3 regions of the Streptomyces sp. NBC_00425 genome follow, and region 1 is predicted to be linked to each of the others. Evidence: riboswitches for the same ligand, from Rfam matches in the RefSeq annotation. Region 1 holds a riboswitch; each other region holds the start of a gene.
The links. A riboswitch is a leader RNA that binds a small molecule or an ion and turns the genes downstream of it on or off. The one in region 1 is predicted to bind S-adenosylmethionine.

Region 1 (6,704 bases):
GCCGAGGCCGTCGCGGGAGAACACCGTCTCGACGACCACCGAACCGGCGATCAGCTGCCCCACCAGCAGGCCGACGACCGTCAGCGCCGGCAGGGACGCGTTGCGCAGAGCGTGCCGCAGATGGACCCGCCACCTGCCCGCGCCCTTGGCCCGGGCGGTCTCCACGTACGCCTGGTCCAGTGCGGTGAGCAGGCTTTTGGCGAGCACCTGGGCGACCAGCGCGCCGGTGGGGACCGCCAGCGTGAGGGCGGGGAGCACCAACCCCTTCAGGCCGTCGTTACCGAAGGCCGGGAACCAGTGCAGCCGGAAGGAGAACGTCTCGACGAGCAGCAGCCCCACCCAGAACGTCGGCACCGACACCCCCAGTGGCGGCAGCGACAGCAGGAGCTGCCGCAGCCATCGCTGGGAGGTGTACGTCGCCACCACTGCCAGTCCGCCGCCGAGGAGCACCGCGAGGAGCAGTGCCGCCCCAGTCAGCTGCAGGGTCTGTGGCAGTGCGTCGGCCAGCGTCGAGGTGACCGGTCGGCCGGTGGCGACCGAGTCGCCGAAGTCCCCGCGCACCGCCCTGCCGAGGTACTCGGCGTACTGCACCAGCACCGGCTCGTCGAAGCCGTACTCGTGCCGCAGGGCGGCCAGTCGCTTCGGATCGACCTGTCCCGAGTCCATCCCGGCACTGGCCATCGCCGTGACCGGGTCACCCGGCAGGTAGTCCAGCACCAGGAACGAGACCGTGTAGGCCGCCCACAGCACTCCGACCGCCTGCGCCAGGCGTTTGACGACGTAGCGGCGCATGGGTCAGCCGATCCAGGTGTCGTGCAGCTGGATCCGACTGGAGGCGTCGAAGTTCAGGTCGTGCACCTTCTTCGCCACACCCAGCTGGGTCTGGAGCTCCACCACCGGCGCGTTGTAGGCGTTCTGCACGATCAACTGCTGTGCCTGAACGACCAGTTGCTTACGCTTGGCCGCGTCCGCGGTGGCCGCCTGCGCGGAGAGTGCCGTGTCCAGACTGCCCGCCGGCACGCGGTAGAAGTTGGCCAGCTTGGTGGAGAAGGAGCTGCGCAGGATGTCCGGGTCGGCACGGGTGATGTTGCTCCACGCCGCGTCGTAGTCGCCCGACTGGAGGGTCGGCGCCAGCTGGGTGAGCTGGAGCTGCTTGAGGGTCACCTGTATGCCGACGGCCTTGAGCTGCTGCTGGATCAGCTCCAGTGCGGGCTGGTTGGTGGCCGCGTTGGGGATCCAGTCGATGGTCAGGCTCAGCTTCTTGCCGTCCTTCGCACGGATGCCGTCGCTGCCGGGCTTCCAACCGGCCGAGTCCAGCAGGGACTTCGCCTTGGCCGCGTCGAAGGACAGGTCCGAGGCGAGGTCGGTGTAGTCGGGCGTGGTGTGCGCGAGCACGCTGGTCGCCGCCTGAGTGCCGGTGGGGAATACGGTGTCGGCGATCTGCTGCCGGTCGATGGCGAACAGGATCGCCTGGCGCGCCTTGGCATCCTTGAGGACCGGCCGTGAGTTGTTGAACGCGAGGCCGAACACGACGCCGGGGTTGGCCCGCCGCTGGAGGGTGACCTGACCGCCCCTGAGCGCGGCCTCGTTGGCCCTGCCGACGCTGCTGGTCGCGTCGACCTGGCCGGACTGGAGACTGCCGGCTCGCACCCCCGCTTCCGGTACGACCCTGAAGACCAGCTTGTCCAGGTACGCCTCGCCCTTCTTGGTCCACAGCGAGGAACCCCAGGCGTATCCGGCGCGCTTGGCGAGAGTGAGCGACTGGTTCTGCACGTACTGCTTCAGTACGAAGGGCCCCGACCCGATCACCCCGTCACTGCACTTCTGCTGCGGGGTCTTCTTGACGCTCGCCGACGACTCGATGCCCAGCGAGTGCGTCGAAGTCGCCTGCAGGAACTGGGCGTTGGGCTGGCCGAAGGTCACCTTGACGGTGAGCGGGTCCACCGCGGTGGTGCTCTTGACGCCGCTCAGGTAGCCCTCGGCCAGGGCCCCCAGAGCGCCGAGCTTCGGCACCGCGTCGAAGTTGTCCTTGACCACCTGAGCGGTCAGCTTCGACCCGTCGCTGAAGGTGACGCCCGAGCGTAGATGGAAGGTGAATGTCGTGGTGTCGGAGCTGATGTCCCAGCTCTTCGCCAACCACGGCACGATCTTGCCGGTCCTGGGGTCCTGGTCCGTCAGGGAGTCCACGATCTGGCGCACCGAATAGATGGTCTCGTTGCTGGCGACCTGCTGCGGATCCACGCAGCCGGCGTCCGAGCCCACCGCGAAGGTCAGGGTGCCGCCGGACCCGGGCTGCCCGGTGCCGCTGCCGGCATCGCCGCCACCGGAGCCACAGGCGGTCAGCAGAACACTGGTGGTGACAAGGGCGGCCAGCGCCGCCCACCGGGCGGATCTGACATCGGGAAGTGCATTCACGGAGGGCTTCTCCTACTCGTGTCACCCGGCACGGAAGCCGTACGAGGCATGGCCGGACGTGGGCGTGCGGCCCCGGCCGAGCGACGCCGCCGGTGCCGGGGGAGCGCTGGACAGACAGGGATCAGGGGAAACGGAGCTCAAGAACAGACGGAGCTCAAGAACAGACGGAGCTCAAGAACAGACGGAGCTCAAGAACAGACGGAGCTCACAGACAGACGGAGCTCACAGACAGACGGAGATCAGGCGCAGGCGGGTGCGACGACGGCCGGCGCCGTGCCGCGACCAGCGGCGGGAAGGCCCGTCAGGCCCGACAGAGACAGCTGGCCGAGCGCTTGAGGTCGATGTGGCGCCGACGCGAGAGCCGGGAGAACACGGTGACGCCCGCGAGGCGGGCGCTTGGGGCACCACCGTGCCGCATGTCGGTCCTCCACATGTTCCGGCCCCGGTCACGGGGCCACGCGCTTGCGGAGATCATCGGTGATCCCCGCCGGGCTTTCACCTGGAGCACCCCACCGCGCGGGAGGGTTGCCGGTCAGCGAGCCAGGGCTTGACGCTGACACTCGATGCCGTTCGTGATCGTACGGAGGGTTCTTGTCGTAGGTCAATGCCGGAAAGCGACGCCTTGCAGGGGCAGTTGGACCGGCACCTTGTCGAGCTCAGGAACCGCCGCGCTCGCGGGGGATCTTCAGGCCGGCCTCGACGGACACCGGCAGCCGGTTCTCGGCCGGAGGCAGCGGGCAGGTGGCCAGGTCCGTGTAGGCGCACGGCAGGTTCGCGGCCCGGTTGAAGTCCAGGACGACCGTGCCGTCGGTGGCGGGTGGCTCCAGGGCGAGCGACCGGTTGGCGGCGTAGGTGGTGACTCCGGAGGTCGCGTCGGTGAACAGCACCATCAGCCGGCCCGCACCATGGCCGGGGAACGCGGTCAGGGACAGCTGGCGTCCGTCCAGCTCGAACTCGATCCTGCCCGGAGCGTCGTACACATGCTCAAGACCTTCCACGGCGGCGCCCACGGTGGTCGGTCGTGGCGTGTCGAAGGGGATGTAGCGGCCCGTGACCGCCCAGCGCGGGTCGGGGGCGTAGGCGGGCGTTCCGGTGAAGGCCGTGCGCAGCGGTGCGTCCGGGTGTCGGGGGCGCACGATGTCGTTGCCGCCGCGCTTGGCGACCTCGATGACGGCGTCCCCCCAGACGGCGTCGGCGCCCCCACGCTCGGGAAGGACGCCGAAGCGGTGTTCACCGCGCACCGGCTTTCCGTCGACGACCAGTTCCTCGCCGTCGTCGAGGTCTACGACGACTCCGTCGGGGCCGGTGCGCCACGCACCGGGCGCGTCCGGGAAACGCTGGGGCCGGTCGTCGAGCCAGTGCAGGCCGGTGATCGCCAGGAACCCGTGCGGGTCGGCGAGCCGGGCCTCCTGGGCGCGGTACCACTCCAGCCAACTCTCGGTGAAGGCATGGAAGTCGGTCGCGGTGGCCTCTGTGGTCACGGGTTCTCCTTCGTCACGGGGGTGCAGGGGTGCAGGGGGCCGGTCGGGCCGTCCGCTCTACCGGTGTGCTCAGCGGGCCAGGTCGCCTAGGAGTCGCCAGGTGCGTCGGCGGTGGGCTTCGCCCGCGATCTCGGTGGCCGAGAACACGACCTCGGTGGCGCCGGCGTCGCGGTAACGGCGTACCTCGGCCTCGACGGTCTTCTCGTCCCCGATCACGGCCAGGTCGCCGGCCCGCCGGCCGCCGGAGAGCTCGATGACCCGGGCGTAGGACGGGATCTGTTCGTAGAACGCGAGGTTCTCGGTGGCCGTCGCCCGTACCGCGTCCACGTCGTCGGTGACCACGCCGGGTACCAGGGCCACGATCCTGGGCGCGGGGCGGCCGGCGGCCTCGGCCGCGGCGGTCACGGCGGGCACGATGTGCTCCGCCAGGGCGCGCGGACCCGCCAGGTAGGGCAGGATCCCGTCCGCCAGCTCACCGCTGACCCGCAGCGCCTGCGGCCCCATCGCGGCGACCAGCAAGGGGACGCCGCTCTCGGCACCCGTTACGCGCGCCGAGAGCGGGGTGGTGGCGGTGAGCAGCTCGCCGTGGAAGTCGGCCGTGCCGGTCTCGGTCAACTGCCGCAGGGCGGTGAGGAATTCACGCAGCCGGGCGATGGGGCGTTCGAAGGGCAGGCCGAAGCCCTCCGTCAGCAGTTTCGTGCCCAGGGCCAGACCGAGGTGGTACCGGCCGTGGGTCGCGGCCTGGGCGGTCTGGGCCTGGCTGGAGACCAGCAGCGGGTGGCGGCCGAAGACGGGGATCGCGGAGGTGCCGACCTGCAGTCCGGGCACTTCCCGCCCGACGATCGCCGCGAGCTGGGGTGAGTCCGCACCGAAGGTCTGCCCGAACCAGGCCGACCGCAGGCCGGCGCCGGCGGCCTCCTGGGCCAGTTGCACGGTGGCGTCGACCTGGTTCGGCGCGTCGGACGCGTTGAGCGCTACTCCAACAGTCATGTCAGTCACAACCGGCGTCGGGCGAACCGGCATTCCGGTCCGTGTGTGACAGGTTCTTGTCATTCATGTGTACTCAGTCCTGAGTCGAAGAAGCATCCCGGTGTTCAGCCCGCCTGCCGCCGGTCCCGCGCGGTCCGGTGCGTGAGGGGTCCGCGCAGGCCGAGGTTCTCGCGCAGGGTGGTGCCGGTGTACTCGGTGCGGTAGATGCCGCGTTCCTGCAGTTCCGGGACGAGCAGGTCGACGATGTCGTCGAGGCCGTCGGGGACGAGGAAGGGCGTGACGTTGAAGCCGTCGACCGCGCCGTGCCGCACGAAGTGGGCGAACTTGTCGGCCAGGCCGGACGGAGTGCCGACGTGCCCGCGCTGCGGGCCGAGTGCGATGACGGTCTCGCGCAGCGACCAGCCGTGTGTCTCCGCCTTCGCCCGCCATTCGGCCACGACCGTGCGCGGGTCGGCGATGCGCCGCGCCCCGAAGGAGCCGTCGTTCTCGGCGACGACCGGATCCTCCTCGGGCAGTGGCCCGTCGGCGTCGCGGTCGGACAGGTCGATGCCCCACAGCAGCCCGGCGATCCCCAATGCCGTTGCGGGAGTGACCTGTTGGAACCGTATCCAGCGCTTCTTCTCCTGAGCCTCCTCCTCGGTGGCGCCGATGATGATCTCGGTGCCGGGCAGGATCCTCAGGTCGTCGTCGGGTCGGCCGACGGCGCGCAGGCGGGTGCGGATGTCCTCGGCGAAGGCGAGTGCGTCGTCGAAGTCGTTGCCGTGCGCGGAGAAGATCACGTCGGCGTTGCGGGCGGCGAAGTCGCGTCCCTCACCGGAGTCACCGGCCTGGAAGATCACGGGGTGCCCCTGGGCGCTGCGCGGCAGGGTGGGGGCGAGGTCGACGTCGAACTGCGGTCCGCGGTGCCGTACTCGGTGCAGGGCACCGGGCACCGACCAATGCCGTGCACCTGCGGAGTCGGCGGTTGCTCCGTCCTCCCAGCCGTCCCACAACGCGCGGGCCACGGTGAGGAACTCCTCGGCGCGGCGGTAGCGGTCGGCGTGGTCGAGGTAGCCGCCACGGCGGAAGTTCGCGCCGGTCCAGGCGTTGTCCGTGGTCACCACGTTCCAGCCTGCGCGCCCTTCGGAGAGCAGATCGAGGCCGGAGAGACGGCGGGCGAGGTCGGCGGGCTCGTTGAAGGTGGAGTTGGAGGTGGAGACCAGGCCGATCCGGCGGGTGACCGCGGCCAGTGCCGAGAGCTGGGTGAGGGCGTCCGGCCGTCCGGCCACGTCGAGATCGTGGATCCTGCCGTCGACCTCGCGCAGCCGCAGCCCCTCACCGAGGAAGAACGCGTCGAACAGGCCCCGTTCGGCGGTCTGGGCGACCTTGCGGAAGGAGGCGGGGTCGATCTGGGAGCCGCTGTCGGGGGCGGACCAGACGGTCCAGTGGTTGACGCCTTGGAAAAACACCCCGAAGTGCAGCTGGGCGTGTGGCCGGGGGACGTCGAGGGGATCGGTGCGGGTCATCGGGCGTCCTCCTGGGCGGCCACGGCAGCGGCTGCGGCTGCGAAGCGATTGGCGGGGCGCTCCAGACCCAGGGTCGAGCGCAGGGACGTACCGGGAAGCGGGCGGGCGACGAGGCGCCGCTCGGACAGGGCCGGCAGCACGAGGCGGGAGAGGACGGACAGGTCCTCGTCCAGCACCAGCGGGTGCAGCCGTACGCCGTCGACGTGACGGCTCAACTCATGGAGGAGAGCGATCAGTCGATCGGCCGGTCCGATGTGCCGCAGTCTGCCCTGGTCGGTCCACGGCGCGTGCCGTTCCAGGTCGGCGACCCGCT
Region 2 (6,704 bases), 6.6 Mb from region 1:
GATCGCGCAGATCAACCCGATCTGGGCGATGGGCCCCTACCGTCCGGACCAGGTGTCGACCGGTGCCCAGCCCGACTGGTACATGGGCTTCGCCGAGGGCCTGATCCGCTTCATGCCGGGCTGGGAGATCAACCTCTGGGGTCACACGCTCGTCCTGGGCGTGTTCATCCCGCTGGTCCTGTTCGGCGTGGTCCTCGCGGCGCTGGCGCTCTACCCGTTCATCGAGTCCTGGATCACCGGCGACAAGCGCGAGCACCACATCCTGGACCGCCCGCGCAACGCGCCGACCCGTACGGCGCTCGGCGTCGCCTGGGTCACGATGTACATGATCACGCTGGTCGGCGGTGGCAACGACCTGTGGGCCACCCACTTCCACCTGTCGATCAACTCGATCACCTGGTTCGTCCGGATCTTCTTCTTCGTCGGACCGGTCCTCGCGTACATCCTCACCAAGCGGATCTGCCTCGGTCTGCAGCGCCGCGACAAGGACAAGGTGCTGCACGGCCGGGAGACCGGCACCATCAAGCGCCTGCCGCACGGTGAGTTCATCGAGATCCACGAGCCGCTCAGCCAGGAGCAGCTGCACACGCTCACGGCGCACGAGCAGTACGAGCCGGCCGCGATCGGCGCCACGGTCGACGACAACGGCGTCGAGCGCAAGGTGACGGGCAAGGAGAAGCTCCGCGCCAAGATCAGCGGAGCGTACTTCGGCGAGGACCAGCAGATCCCGAAGCCCACCGTCGAGGAGTACAAGGAGATCACGAGCGGCCACGGCCACCACTGATCGTCGAGGCGTCGCCACGCCACGGTGAAAGGGCCCCGTCCGGTTGTCGGACGGGGCCCTTTGCCGTGCCCGTCGGCTGGATAGGGTGGGCACACACGTCTTCCACGGCACCCACGGAAGATCCGTACGACACCCAGGAGCGGCTGATGAGCGCTGTGACCCCCGCTGGAGGCGACACCGCGGCGGGCCGTTCCTGGCCCGAGGTGCTGAACGGTCTGCTGTACGGCCGCGACCAAGGCGCGGACGCCACGTTCTGGGCGCTGGACCGGATCATGCGCGGCGAGGCCACCGACGCGCAGATCGCCGGGTTCGTGGTGGCGCTGCGGGCCAAGGGCGAGACCGTCGAGGAGATCAACGGGCTGGTCCGGGCGATGTACGAGCACGCCAACCTGATCGAGGTGCCGGGGCCGACCGTCGACATCGTCGGCACGGGCGGCGACGGCGCGAAGACGGTCAACATCTCCACGATGTCGGCGATCGTCGTGGCCGGTGCGGGCGCCACGGTCGTCAAGCACGGCAACCGGGCCGCGTCCTCCGCGTCCGGCGCCTCGGACGTGCTGGAGAAGCTCGGCGTCAACCTGGAGCTGACCCCGCGCCGGGTGGCCGAGGTGGCGCAGGAGGCCGGGATCACCTTCTGCTTCGCGATCAAGTTCCATCCGGCGCTGCGTCATGTCGGCGCGGCGCGCGGGCAGTTGGGCATCCGCACGGTGTTCAACATCCTCGGCCCGCTGACCAACCCCGCCAAGGTGCGGGCACAGGCCGTCGGCGTCGCCGATCCGCTCATGGCGCCGGTCGTCGCGGGCGTCTTCGCCGAACGCGGCAACTCGTCCCTGGTCTTCCGGGGCGACGACGGCCTCGACGAGCTGACCACGACGGCCACCTCCCGTGTGTGGGTGGTGCGCGACGGCAAGGTCACCGAGGAGACCTTCGACCCGCGGGACGTCGGTCTCGACCTCGTGCCGGTGGAGGCCCTGCGGGGCGGGGACCCCTCGTACAACGCCGAGGTCGCCCGCCGTCTGCTGGAGGGTGAGCGCGGCCCGGTGCGCGACGCCGTCGTGCTGAACTCGGCGGCCGCGCTCGTGGCGCTCGAACCGGGCGGCGGGACGCTGGCCGAGGAGATCCGGGCCGGCATGGCGCGGGCCGCGGAATCACTCGACTCCGGTGCGGCCAAGCGGGCGCTGGAGCGCTGGGTCGCGGCCAGCAACGCCTGACGGCCGTGAGACGCGGTCCCGCCATCCGGACACGGGTTGCGGGACCGTGATCGGCTCGCGTAGGTTCCTGTACCAGGTCATGAGTGACAGTCATGAGGCCCCGGCCGACTGTCCGGCAACCCTCCGTCCGTGGCGGGGTGCCCCGGGTGAAGACCAGGTCGTGGGCAACGAGGTCCACGGCAAGCGCGGATCCCTCGCACTCTTTCGAGTGAGAACGCCAGGGGTCCTGGGTCGTCCGAGGGAGTCTCCTGTGAGCCAGCGAATGCGATAGGGCGTAGAGCCCCGCCTCCGCACCCCCCTTTCACCTTCCTCCGTGCTCGAGCCATGTCCGCTCGCACGGCGGTTCCCCCTTTCCTCTCACGGGAGTTCGCCATGTCCGTCTCCACCGCTGCCGTCACCCGCCCCGTTTGTGCCCCGCTGGACGTTCTGGGCCGGGATGTCACCGTCCCGCTCGTCACCGGCGGCGAGGTCGCCTACGCGGCCCTCGACTACGCGGCCAGCGCCCCCGCCCTCCAGCGCGTCTGGGACGACGTCGCCGCCTACGCCCCGTACTACGGCAGCGTGCACCGCGGCGCCGGCTACCTCTCCCAGCTCTCCACGGACCTCTTCGAGAACGCCCGCAGGACCGTCGCCGAGTTCCTCGACTGCCGCCCCGACGACCAGCTGGTCTTCACCCGCTCGACGACGGACTCCCTGAACCTGCTGGCCCGCGCCCTGCCCGCCGACTGCCAGGTCTTCGTCTTCGAGACCGAGCACCACGCCTCGCTGCTGCCCTGGCAGGACGCCCGGGTCTCCTGCCTCGACGCCCCGCGCACCCCGGGCCAGGCCGTGGAGACCCTGGAGCGGGCCCTCGCCGCCCGGGACCCGCACGGCCCGGCGCTGGTCTGCGTCACCGGCGCCTCGAACGTCACCGGTGAGCTGTGGCCGGTGCGCGAGCTCGCGGCGGCGGCGCACGCCCACGGCGCCCGGATCGTCCTGGACGCCGCCCAGCTGGCCCCGCACCACCCGGTGTCGGTCCAGGACCTCGACGTCGACTGGATCGCGTTCTCCGGCCACAAGCTGTACGCCCCCTTCGGCTCCGGCGTGCTGGCCGGCCGCGCGGACTGGCTGGTCGCGGCGGACCCGTACCTCGCGGGCGGCGGCGCGAGCCGCAAGGTCACCCGGCGCGAGGACGGGGGAGTGGACGTGGAGTGGCACGAGAGCGCGGCCCGCCACGAGGCCGGCTCCCCGAACGTGATCGGCGCCTACTCCATCGCGTCGGCCTGCAAGGCCCTCACCGAGGCCGGCTTCGACGCCCTGGTCGCACGGGAGCGGCACCTGATCGAGAAGGTGCGCACCGGCCTCGCGGAGGTCCCGGAGGTCCGGGTCCTGTCCCTCTTCGGCGACGACGCCCCGCGCGTCGGCGTGATCTCCTTCGTCGTCGAGGGCTGGAACAGCTCCCACTTCGCCGCGGCCCTGTCCGCCGAGTACGGCATCGGCGTCCGCGACGGCCTCTTCTGCGCCCACCCCCTGGTCCGCACCCTCCTGGGCGGCGCCCCCGAGGCGCAGGGCGAGTGCGGCGCCCCCGACGCGGCTCCGGGCGAGAGGTCCCTCAACGCCATCCGGGTGAGCTTCGGCGCGGGCACCCCCGACGAGCACGTCGAACGCTTCGTGACCGCGGTCCGCGAGCTGGTGACCGACGGCGCGAAGTGGCGGTACCGCACGGAGGACGGCCGCTGCGTCCCGGCGGTGGACTGACCCCGCCGACCACGCGGCGCCCCTGCGTCCCGGTGGGGAAACCCCCTCAGGGGCGCGGGGAGCTGCGCGGCCGGGCGCCCGACCCGCGGAGTCTACGAGTCCAGGCCGATGGCGAACGCCGCCTCGAGGTCGTGCTGCGAGTACGTGCGGAACGCGACGTGGGTGTCCGTCCCCTCGACCCCGGGGATCTTGCTGATGCTGCCCGGGATGACCTCGGCGAGGTCCTCGTGCTGCTTCACCCGGACCATCGCGATGAGGTCGTAGGTCCCCGTCACGGAGAAGACCTCGCTCACGGACTCCAGCGAGGCGATCCGCTCGGCGATCTCGGGGATCCGGTCCACGCTGGTCTTGATGAGGACGATCGCGGTGATCACGGCTGGTTCTCTCCCTCGGAGGCCGGAGCTGGGGCGGCCCTCACTCTAGCCGCCCGCCTGTCGCCGGCCGCCGCCCTTCCCGGGCGGCCCGGCGGACCCTTCCCGATCCCGAAACGCGCCCACGCGTAGAGGAGCCCCAGGCCGAAGCCCACCAGGTGCGCCAGATAGGCCACCCCCGGGCCCCTGGGCGCCTGTCCCGCCGCCATCCACTGCACGGCCGCCCAGAAGGGCAGCACGACCCACGCCGGGAAGCGCAGCGGCAGGAAGAACAGGAACGGAAGGAGGCTGGTGACCCGCGCCCGGGGGAACAGGTACAGAAACGCGCCGAGCACCGCGGAGATCGCCCCGGAGGCGCCGACCAGGGACTGCGACGACCCGGCGTCGGCGGCGGCGTAGCCCAGCAGGGCCAGATAGCCGCAGCCGACGGTGAAGAGCGCGAACTCGACGCGGCCCATCCGGTCCTCGGTCATCGCCCCGAAGACGTAGAGGAAGAGCATGTTGCCCAGCAGGTGCACCCAGCTGCCGTGGACGAAGAGCGCGGTCGCGGGGGTGAGGACGGCCCGGGGCGCGCCCTCGAAGAGCTCGGCGGGCACCACGCCCCAGCGCCGGAAATAGGCCCGCTGGGCGGCCACCAGCTCGTCGCCGGCCCCGTACGCCGGATCGAGGCCCGAGGCGGGGCTGACCAGGAAGATCAGGCAGCACAGGGCGATCAGTCCGTAGGTCACCGGCGCCGAGGGGTTCCTGACCGCTCTGCCGACCGTCCCGTTCCAGTTGCTGATCATGGGTACAGAGCATGACGTAACGGGACGCACCTGCCCGGAGCGCCTCGCCGCCGCACGGTCGCCGTGGACGGACGGGCGGCGGGTACCCGCCAGGCCGTAGGGTTACGAGCCACACGCACGGGGGAGCCTTGGGCCCGACCCGGCACAGCGAGCACGACACCAGAAGGAAGTGGAAAGTCACGATGACGGTTCCCCTGCCGACCGCCGCCACGCGGTGGCGCTGCACTCTCTGCGGCAACCTCACGCGGTTCGACGTGACGCGCTCGTCGAAGGTCGTCGAGTACGTGCACCTGGACCTCGCGGGCGAGCCGAAGGTCGAGGAGCGCGAGGTGGTCAGTGAGACCATCGAGTCGGTGCGGTGTCGCTGGTGCAATGCCGTGGACCAGGTGGAACTCGTGGATCGGCCGGGCGCCGGTTCCTGACGACGGGGTCCCCCCGCTCGAGTGAAGTCGAGAGCGGGGGAGGGCCCGCACAGTATTGGGGTGTGACGGATGGTGGAGAGCGCAGGCGGGGGGCCGGGCGACGGCGCCGCCGAGATGCTCGACCGTCCGCTGCCGGACGGCGTGCGGCGCAGGGTCGTCACGATCGTCTCCGACGGCTTCGGCGGACTGACCGTCGGCGAACTGCCCGCCCAGTTGCGCCAGTACGCCCGTTTCGCGCCCAACCGGCGCGCCAAGTTCGCGGGCAACGCGATGGCGGCCGCGCTGGAGACCGATCCGCTGTTCAGACAGCGCATCGCCGAGAAGTTCAGAGAGGCCCAGCCGGAACTGTCCGGCGCTCTCGACTCCGGCTCGCCCACCCCGGCCGCGGACCCGCTCGACGTGGCGGCCGCGGCCTATGTTCTGCGGCCCGTCGGCTGGGTGAAGCTGGTGACGTCGGCCGGCGAGGAGGCCCTGCGGGCCGACGCCGAGCGGGCCGACGAGGAGAGCCGCGCCGAACTGGAGCGGCTGCGCGAGGAGCTCGAGCAGGCACGGGAGCAGACCCGGTCGGACACCGAGCGGCTGCGCGCCGAGCTGGACGCGGCGAAGAAGGAGACGGAGTCGCTGCACCGCAAGCTGCGGTCGGCCCTCAGTGACGTCAAGCGCGGCGAGGCGGCCCTGCGCAAGGTGCAGGGCGAGATGGAGGCCGGGCGCGCCGAGGGGCACGCCCAGGTGTCCGCCGCGGAGAGCGAGTCACGGCGGCTGAAGGCGCGCCTGGGGGAGGCCGAGGCCGCTCTGGAAGCCGCCCGGCGCGCCGCCCGTGAGGGGCGCAGCGTCGAGGACATGCGGGTGCGGCTGCTGCTGGACACGGTGCTCGACGCGGCCCAGGGGCTGCGGCGCGAACTGGCGCTGCCGCCGGTGTCGGTGCGGCCCGCGGAGACCGTCGACGCGGTCGAACCAGGACGAATGACGCCGAAGGACATCGCCGCACGGGCCCTGTCGGAGCACGATCCGGCCATTCTCGATCAGTTGCTCGCACTGCCGCAGGCGCATCTCGTGGTCGACGGGTACAACGTCACCAAGACCGGCTATCCGCAGATGCCGTTGGAGAAGCAGCGGCTGCGGCTGCTCGGCCAGCTCTCGCAACTCGCCGCGCAGACCGGCGCCGAGGTCACCTGTGTCTTCGACGGCGCCGAGCTCGTCGCTCCGGTGCTGCTCGCGCCGCCGCGCGGGGTGCGGGTGCTGTTCTCCAAGCCGGGGATCACGGCCGACGAGCTGATCCGGCAGCTGGTGCGGGCCGAGCCGCCCGGCCGGCCGGTCATCGTCGCCTCGACCGACCGTGAGGTGGCCGACGGGATCGCGAAGGCGGGTGCCCGACCGGTGGCTTCCGCGGTGCT
Region 3 (6,704 bases), 4.9 Mb from region 1:
AGACCGACCTCCTCGGAGATGACCTCGCCACCGGTGAGGATGGCGATGTCGTTCAGCATCGCCTTGCGGCGGTCGCCGAAGCCCGGGGCCTTGACCGCGACGGACTTGAAGGTGCCGCGGATCTTGTTGACGACCAGGGTCGACAGGGCCTCGCCCTCGACGTCCTCGGCGATGATCAGCAGCGGCTTGCCGCCCTGCATGACCTTCTCGAGGAGCGGGAGCAGGTCCTTGACGTTGGCGATCTTGGAGTTCGCGATCAGGATGTACGGGTCGTCGAGGACGGCCTCCATACGCTCCATGTCGGTGGCGAAGTACGCCGAGATGTAGCCCTTGTCGAAGCGCATGCCCTCGGTGAGCTCGAGCTCCAGGCCGAAGGTCTGCGACTCCTCGACCGTGATGACGCCTTCCTTGCCGACCTTGTCCATCGCCTCGGCGATGAGCTCGCCGATCTGGGTGTCGGCGGCGGAGATGGAGGCCGTGGAGGCGATCTGCTCCTTGGTCTCGACATCCTTCGCCTGCTCGAGCAGGGCGCCGGAGACGGCCTCGACGGCCTTCTCGATGCCGCGCTTGAGAGCCATCGGGTTGGCGCCGGCGGCTACGTTGCGCAGGCCTTCCTTGACGAGGGCCTGGGCGAGGACGGTCGCGGTGGTCGTGCCGTCACCGGCGACGTCGTCCGTCTTCTTCGCGACTTCCTTGACCAGCTCGGCGCCGATCTTCTCGTACGGGTCCTCGAGCTCGATCTCCTTGGCGATGGAGACACCATCGTTGGTGATCGTGGGGGCGCCCCACTTCTTCTCGAGGACGACGTTGCGGCCCTTGGGGCCGAGCGTCACCTTGACGGCGTCCGCGAGCTGGTTCATGCCGCGCTCGAGGCCGCGCCGCGCCTCCTCGTCGAACGCGATGATCTTGGCCATGTGAAGTGGTCCCTCCAGGACTGGGGGTGATTCCTTCGGACCGCGCCCGCGCCCGCGACGGACGGCTCGCCGGCCGTGTGGTTCCTTGCCCCACCTGGCCTGCGGGCCTCACCGACCCGGTCCTTCGTTGTCACTCTCACCTTCAGAGTGCTAACGCCAATGATTAGCACTCGCCCATGCCGAGTGCAAGCGCCTCGGGACGATCCGCAGGTGAACAGGGGGCGCCCGGGCCCGCCGTCTCCGGCCGTCGGGGGTCGAGGAGGACCGCCCCGGGGCTCGGGCCCCTGCCCCCGGGCATGCCGAAGGGCTCGCGCCCCGGGAGGCGCGAGCCCTTCGAAGATGAAACAGAAGAACGACGCTGTCAGTCGGCGCGTGCTTCAGCCGGTCGCGAGACGGACCATGTCCGCCTGCGGCCCTTTCTGGCCCTGCGAGATCTCGAAATCGACCCGCTGACCCTCTTCCAGGGTGCGGTAGCCGTCCATCTGAATCGCGCTGTAGTGGACGAATACATCCGCACCACCGTCGACCGCGATGAAGCCGTACCCCTTCTCCGCGTTGAACCACTTGACGGTGCCCTGAGCCATGCCTAACTCCCCTATTACTGGCCCTTGCACAGATCCACACTTCGTGGATCCGGGTCAGACCTCACCCCCCAGTTGGTTGGGGGCGTGCGCCGGAACGCGTCGACCGCGGCTGAATGTATCTGCCCAACTGCCGTCTGCAACAGGTCACTCGGACGAGAATTCTGGACGTGCGAGATCCGGAATGTGGCGCAAATTCGCCAGAATTCAGGGCAAGTCGGGCCCCGCGAAAGCCACAAAAGCCACGAAAGCAGCGCGTACTTTGGCTGCTTCTTGTCGGGCACGGGCGGAAATAAAAGGCTCCGGAACCGGTGATCAGGACCGGGTTCCCCAACTGTACCGCGCTCAACCACTCTGAATTGCCCCCTCCGCTTCTATCGCGGAGAGGGCAATTCGATGAACTCTCGGTAATCGCTGTTACCGACGGTTACTACCGGCGGGTACTGACCAGCGGTCAGCCACCTGCGACGGCCGGAATGATCGAGATGCCGGCGCCGGCCGGAGTCGCCGTCTCGAGACCCTGCTCGAAACGGACGTCGTCGTCGTTCACGTACACGTTGACGAACCGGCGCAGCTTGCCCTGGTCGTCCAGGACGCGCGCGGCGATGCCGGTGTGGTTCTTCTCCAGGTCGGAGATGACCTCGCCGAGGGTCGCGCCCTCGGCCGAGACCTCGGCCCGGCCGCCGGTGTAGGTGCGCAGGATGGTCGGGATGCGAACAGTGACGCTCATGATGCGAGGCCAGCCTCTCGGAAAGAGTCCAGGTTCGGGCGGATGGTCGCGGTGAGTCCGGTGCCGGCCACCGCGTCCAGGGTCTTCAGGCCGTCGCCGGTGTTCAGGACGACGGTGGTCTTCGTCGGGTCCAGCAGACCGTTCTCGATCAACTTCTTCGTCACGCCCACGGTCACGCCGCCTGCCGTCTCCGCGAAGATGCCCTCGGTGCGCGCCAGCAGCTTGATCGCGTCGACGACCTGCTCGTCGTTCACGTCCTCCACCGCGCCGCCGGTCCGCCGCGCGATGTCGAGGACGTACGGGCCGTCCGCCGGGTTGCCGATGGCCAGCGACTTGGCGATGGTGTTCGGCTTCTGGGGGCGGACCACGTCGTGCCCGGCCTTGTAGGCGACGGACACCGGGGAGCAGCCCTCCGCCTGCGCGCCGAAGATCTTGTACGGCCTGTCCTCGACCAGCCCGAGCTTGATCAGCTCCTGCAGGCCCTTGTCGATCTTCGTGAGCTGGGAGCCGGACGCGATGGGCACCACCAGCTGGTCGGGCAGCTGCCAGCCGAGCTGCTCGCAGATCTCGTACGCCAGCGTCTTCGAGCCCTCGGCGTAGTACGGCCGCAGGTTGACGTTGACGAAGCCCCAGCCCTCGCCCGCCGGGTCGCCGATGAGCTCGGAGCAGAAGCGGTTGACGTCGTCGTAGTTGCCCTCGATGCCGACGAGCTCGCCGCCGTAGATCGCGGCCATGACGACCTTGCCCTGCTCCAGGTCGTGCGGGATGAACACGCACGAGCGGAACCCGGCGCGGGCCGCGGCGGCGCCCACGGCGCCGGCCAGGTTGCCGGTGGAGGAGCAGGAGAGCGTGGTGAAGCCGAACGCGCGGGCGGCCTCGATGGCCTGGGCGACGACCCGGTCCTTGAAGGAGTGGGTCGGGTTGCCGGAGTCGTCCTTGACGAAGAGCCTGCCGACGTCGACGCCCAGCTCGCGGGCGAGGTTGTCGGCCTGCACGAGCTTGGTCCAGCCGGGGTTGATGTTCGGCTTGTCGGCCACGTCCGCCGGGACCGGCAGCAGCGGCGCGTAGCGCCAGATGTTCGCGGGTCCCGCCTCGATGCGCCCCCGCAGCTTCTCCGTGTCGTAGGAGGAGAAGTCGTACGCGATCTCGAGCGGGCCGAAACACTCCTCGCACGCGAAGACCGGACCGAGGGGGACGCGGTGGCCGCACTCGCGGCAGCTCAACGCGGTGGCCGGACCGAGGTCGACAGCGGGGGTCGTGGAGTCCGTGGTGCTTGCAACAGTCTGCGCAGCCATGTGAGGCGAGGCCCTTTCTCCTCATCTTCCTCACGACGCACTTCGCCGTGAGACGGATTTGGCACCTTCCCGAGCCGGGAGCCTCGCTGAACGATCAACACTGATCTACGAGAACCGACTGGAGGGTTGCCGGGGCTTCATCGGGCCGTGTCCCTCTGCCCCTCTGGATGAGCGGTATTCGGTTGTTGATCTGTGTACGCCGACGACCCTGACATGCGATGGTCACCCGCGTTGTTCAAGACTGTAACCGAAGGCCAGGACAGTTGAGATAGTCGTCCGAACCGCGAGATGGATCACGCAGGACCGTACTCGCCGAGAGAACGCAGAGGAGCCGCCGACGTGCTGGAAGAAGTCGAGCGCTGGCTGAGCACCCGTTCCTGGTCCCTGACGGACCGCCCACTGCACCGGATTCTCGCCGCCAAACAGCGCACGGGCCAGTCGGTGAGCGTCGTGCTGCCCGCGCTCAACGAGGAGGAGACGGTCGGCGAGATCGTCGCCGTGATCCGCCACGACCTCATGCAGCAGGTCCCGCTCGTCGACGAGATCGTCGTCGTCGACTCCGGATCGACCGACCGCACGTCCGAGGTCGCCGCGGCGGCGGGCGCGCGTGTCGTCCACCGCGACGAGATACTCCCCCGCCTGCCCGCCGTGCCCGGCAAGGGCGAGGTGCTGTGGCGTTCGCTGCTGGTCACCCGCGGGGACGTGGTCTGCTTCATCGACGCCGACCTGCGGGAGTTCTCCTCCGACTTCGTCTCGGGGATCGTCGGCCCGCTGCTCACCGATCCGGGCGTGGACCTGGTCAAGGCCATGTACGACCGTCCGCTGGGCGCCGCGGCCGGTCAGGGCGGACGGGTCACCGAGCTGATGGCCCGCCCCCTGCTCAACATGCACTGGCCGCAGCTCGCCGGGTTCGTGCAGCCGCTCGGCGGCGAGTACGCGGCCCGCCGGAGCCTGCTGGAGCAGCTGCCCTTCCCCGTGGGGTACGGCGTGGAACTGGGCATGCTGGTCGACGCCCTGCACCTGGTGGGCCTCGACGCCCTCGCCCAGGTCGACGTCGGCGTGCGCAAGCACCGTCACCAGGACGGTCAGGCGCTGGGCCGGATGGCGGCGGCGATCTACCGCACCGCCCAGCTGCGGCTGGCCCGCGGCCATCTCGTCCGCCCCGCCCTCACCCAGTTCGAGCGCGGCCCGGACGGCTTCGAGCCGCACACCTACTCCGTCGACACGGAGGAACGCCCCCCGATGACGGACATCGCGGAGTACGCGCGACGCAGGGTGGCCTGAGCACGACGCACCCGGTCTCGTGCGCAGGGCGGCGGCAGCGGCGACACGGCCGGATACGGCCGGATACGACCCCTCCACGCAGCGCGACCGTACGTTTGAGCGTTTACAGAGCGGGCTAGGTTGAGGCGTATGGCTTCCACGCACGACACGTCTGCCGCCCGGGGTGCCGAGGTGCTGGTCGCGTCCAACCGCGGTCCGGTCTCCTACGAGGTACGCGAGGACGGCTCGCTGCACGCCAAACGCGGCGGCGGCGGACTGGTCTCCGGCCTGTCGGCCATCGGACCCGACGCGGGCGCCCTCTGGGTGTGCTCGGCGCTCTCCGACGGCGACCGCGAGGCGGTCCGGCGCGGGGTCGGCGAGGAGGGCGTGCGCATGCTGCCCGTCCCCGCCGACGTGCACGCCGACGCGTACAACGGCATCGCCAACTCGGTGCTCTGGTTCGTCCACCACCTGCTGTACCAGACCCCGCTGGAGCCGGTCTTCGACGCGGAGTTCCGCCGCCAGTGGGCCTCGTACGAGACGTACAACCGGGCCTTCGCCGAGGCGCTCGCGCAGGAGGCGGCGGACGGCGCGGCCGTGCTGGTCCAGGACTACCACCTGTGCCTCGTCCCCGGCATGCTCCGCGAACTCCGTCCCGACCTGCGGATCGGGCACTTCTCGCACACGCCCTGGGCGCCCACGGACTACTTCGCCCTGCTCCCGCGGGACATCCGTGAGCAGCTGCTGCGAGGCATGCTCGGAGCGGACCGGCTGGGCTTCCTCACCCGGCGCTGGGCGGACGCCTTCACCGCGTGCTGCGAGCAGTCCACCGGGGGCCTGGGCGGCACCGAGGTGGGCGTGCACGGGCTCGGCGCGGACGCAGACTTCCTGCGCGAGCGCTCGCACCGGCCGGACGTCGAGGAGCGCATGGCGTCCCTGCGCGAGGAGATCGGCGAGGGGCGCAAGGCGATCGTCCGCGTGGACCGCACCGAGCTGTCCAAGAACATCGTGCGCGGGCTCCTGGCCTACCGGCAGCTGCTCGACGACCACCCGCAGTGGCGCGAACGCGTCGTCCACGTGGCCTTCGCCTACCCCTCCCGCCAGGACCTCGCCGTCTACCGGGACTACATGGCCGAGGTGCAGCGCCTGACGGACGAGATCAACGCCGGCTACGGCACGCCCGGCTGGACCCCGGTGCTGCTGAACCTCAAGGACGACTTCGCCCGCTCCCTGGCCGCCTACCGGCTCGCGGACGTCGCGCTGGTCAACCCGATCCGCGACGGTATGAACCTGGTCGCCAAGGAGGTCCCGGTCGTCTCCGACGAGGGCTGCGCGCTGGTGCTGTCCCGGGAGGCGGGCGCGTACTGGGAGCTGCGCGAGGACGCGATCACGGTGAACCCGTACGACGTCCTGGAGACCGCCCGCGCCCTGCACGAGGCGCTGTCCATGGCGCCCGGGGAGCGGGCCGAGCGCACGAAGCGGCTGTCCGCCGCGGCGACCGCGCTGCCCCCGGCCCGCTGGTTCCTGGACCAGCTGGACGCCCTGCGCGCGGTTCAGCCGAGCTGAGCGGCCAGCTGCCGCAGCAGCCGTACGACCCCGGCGGGCCCGTCGACGACGAGGTCCGCACGCTCGGCCAGTTCGCCGACCTCCGTGCTGCCGCTGCACACCAGCAGGCCGGGGACGCCGTCGGCGCGCAGTTTCTCCACGGCGGCGAAGGCGGGGAGGTCGCCGAGGTCGTCGCCTGCGTAGAGCACGGACCGGGCGCCCGTCTCGCGGACGTGGTCCAGCAGGGCGACGCCCTTGTCCATGCCCGGCGGGCGCAGCTCCAGGACCATACGGCCGGGTTCGACGATCAGGCCGTGCCGGGTCGCGAGGTCGGTGAGGGGGCCGCGCAGGGCGTCGAAGGCCGCCTGGGGGTCGT

Region 2: linked by a shared signal. The riboswitch ahead of OHS82_RS30895 (aminotransferase class V-fold PLP-dependent enzyme) and the one ahead of OHS82_RS01925 (putative leader peptide) in region 1 are both predicted to bind S-adenosylmethionine.
Region 3: linked by a shared signal. The riboswitch ahead of thrC (threonine synthase) and the one ahead of OHS82_RS01925 (putative leader peptide) in region 1 are both predicted to bind S-adenosylmethionine.

What each region holds. Positions count from the first base shown of each region.
Region 1 covers NZ_CP107928.1:438,727-445,430, reverse strand. The annotation lists gene OHS82_RS01935 (ABC transporter permease) at 1-792, opposite strand, end outside; gene OHS82_RS01930 (ABC transporter substrate-binding protein) at 796-2,415, opposite strand; gene OHS82_RS01925 (putative leader peptide) at 2,717-2,833, opposite strand; SAM riboswitch class IV at 2,869-2,983, opposite strand; gene OHS82_RS01920 (DUF1684 domain-containing protein) at 3,072-3,896, opposite strand; gene OHS82_RS01915 (LLM class F420-dependent oxidoreductase) at 3,966-4,886, opposite strand; gene OHS82_RS01910 (NtaA/DmoA family FMN-dependent monooxygenase) at 4,991-6,391, opposite strand; gene OHS82_RS01905 (LLM class flavin-dependent oxidoreductase) at 6,388-6,704, opposite strand, start outside.
Region 2 covers NZ_CP107928.1:7,043,002-7,049,705, forward strand. The annotation lists gene qcrB (cytochrome bc1 complex cytochrome b subunit) at 1-784, shown strand, start outside; gene trpD (anthranilate phosphoribosyltransferase) at 931-1,995, shown strand; SAM riboswitch class IV at 2,071-2,187, shown strand; gene OHS82_RS30895 (aminotransferase class V-fold PLP-dependent enzyme) at 2,368-3,732, shown strand; gene OHS82_RS30900 (Lrp/AsnC family transcriptional regulator) at 3,825-4,106, opposite strand; gene OHS82_RS30905 (rhomboid family intramembrane serine protease) at 4,103-4,888, opposite strand; gene OHS82_RS30910 (hypothetical protein) at 5,071-5,310, shown strand; gene OHS82_RS30915 (NYN domain-containing protein) at 5,380-6,704, shown strand, end outside.
Region 3 covers NZ_CP107928.1:5,341,668-5,348,371, reverse strand. The annotation lists gene groL (chaperonin GroEL) at 1-914, opposite strand, end outside; gene OHS82_RS23150 (cold-shock protein) at 1,292-1,498, opposite strand; gene OHS82_RS23145 (MoaD/ThiS family protein) at 1,950-2,225, opposite strand; gene thrC (threonine synthase) at 2,222-3,520, opposite strand; SAM riboswitch class I at 3,539-3,694, opposite strand; gene OHS82_RS23135 (glucosyl-3-phosphoglycerate synthase) at 3,860-4,804, shown strand; gene OHS82_RS23130 (alpha,alpha-trehalose-phosphate synthase (UDP-forming)) at 4,934-6,349, shown strand; gene otsB (trehalose-phosphatase) at 6,337-6,704, opposite strand, start outside.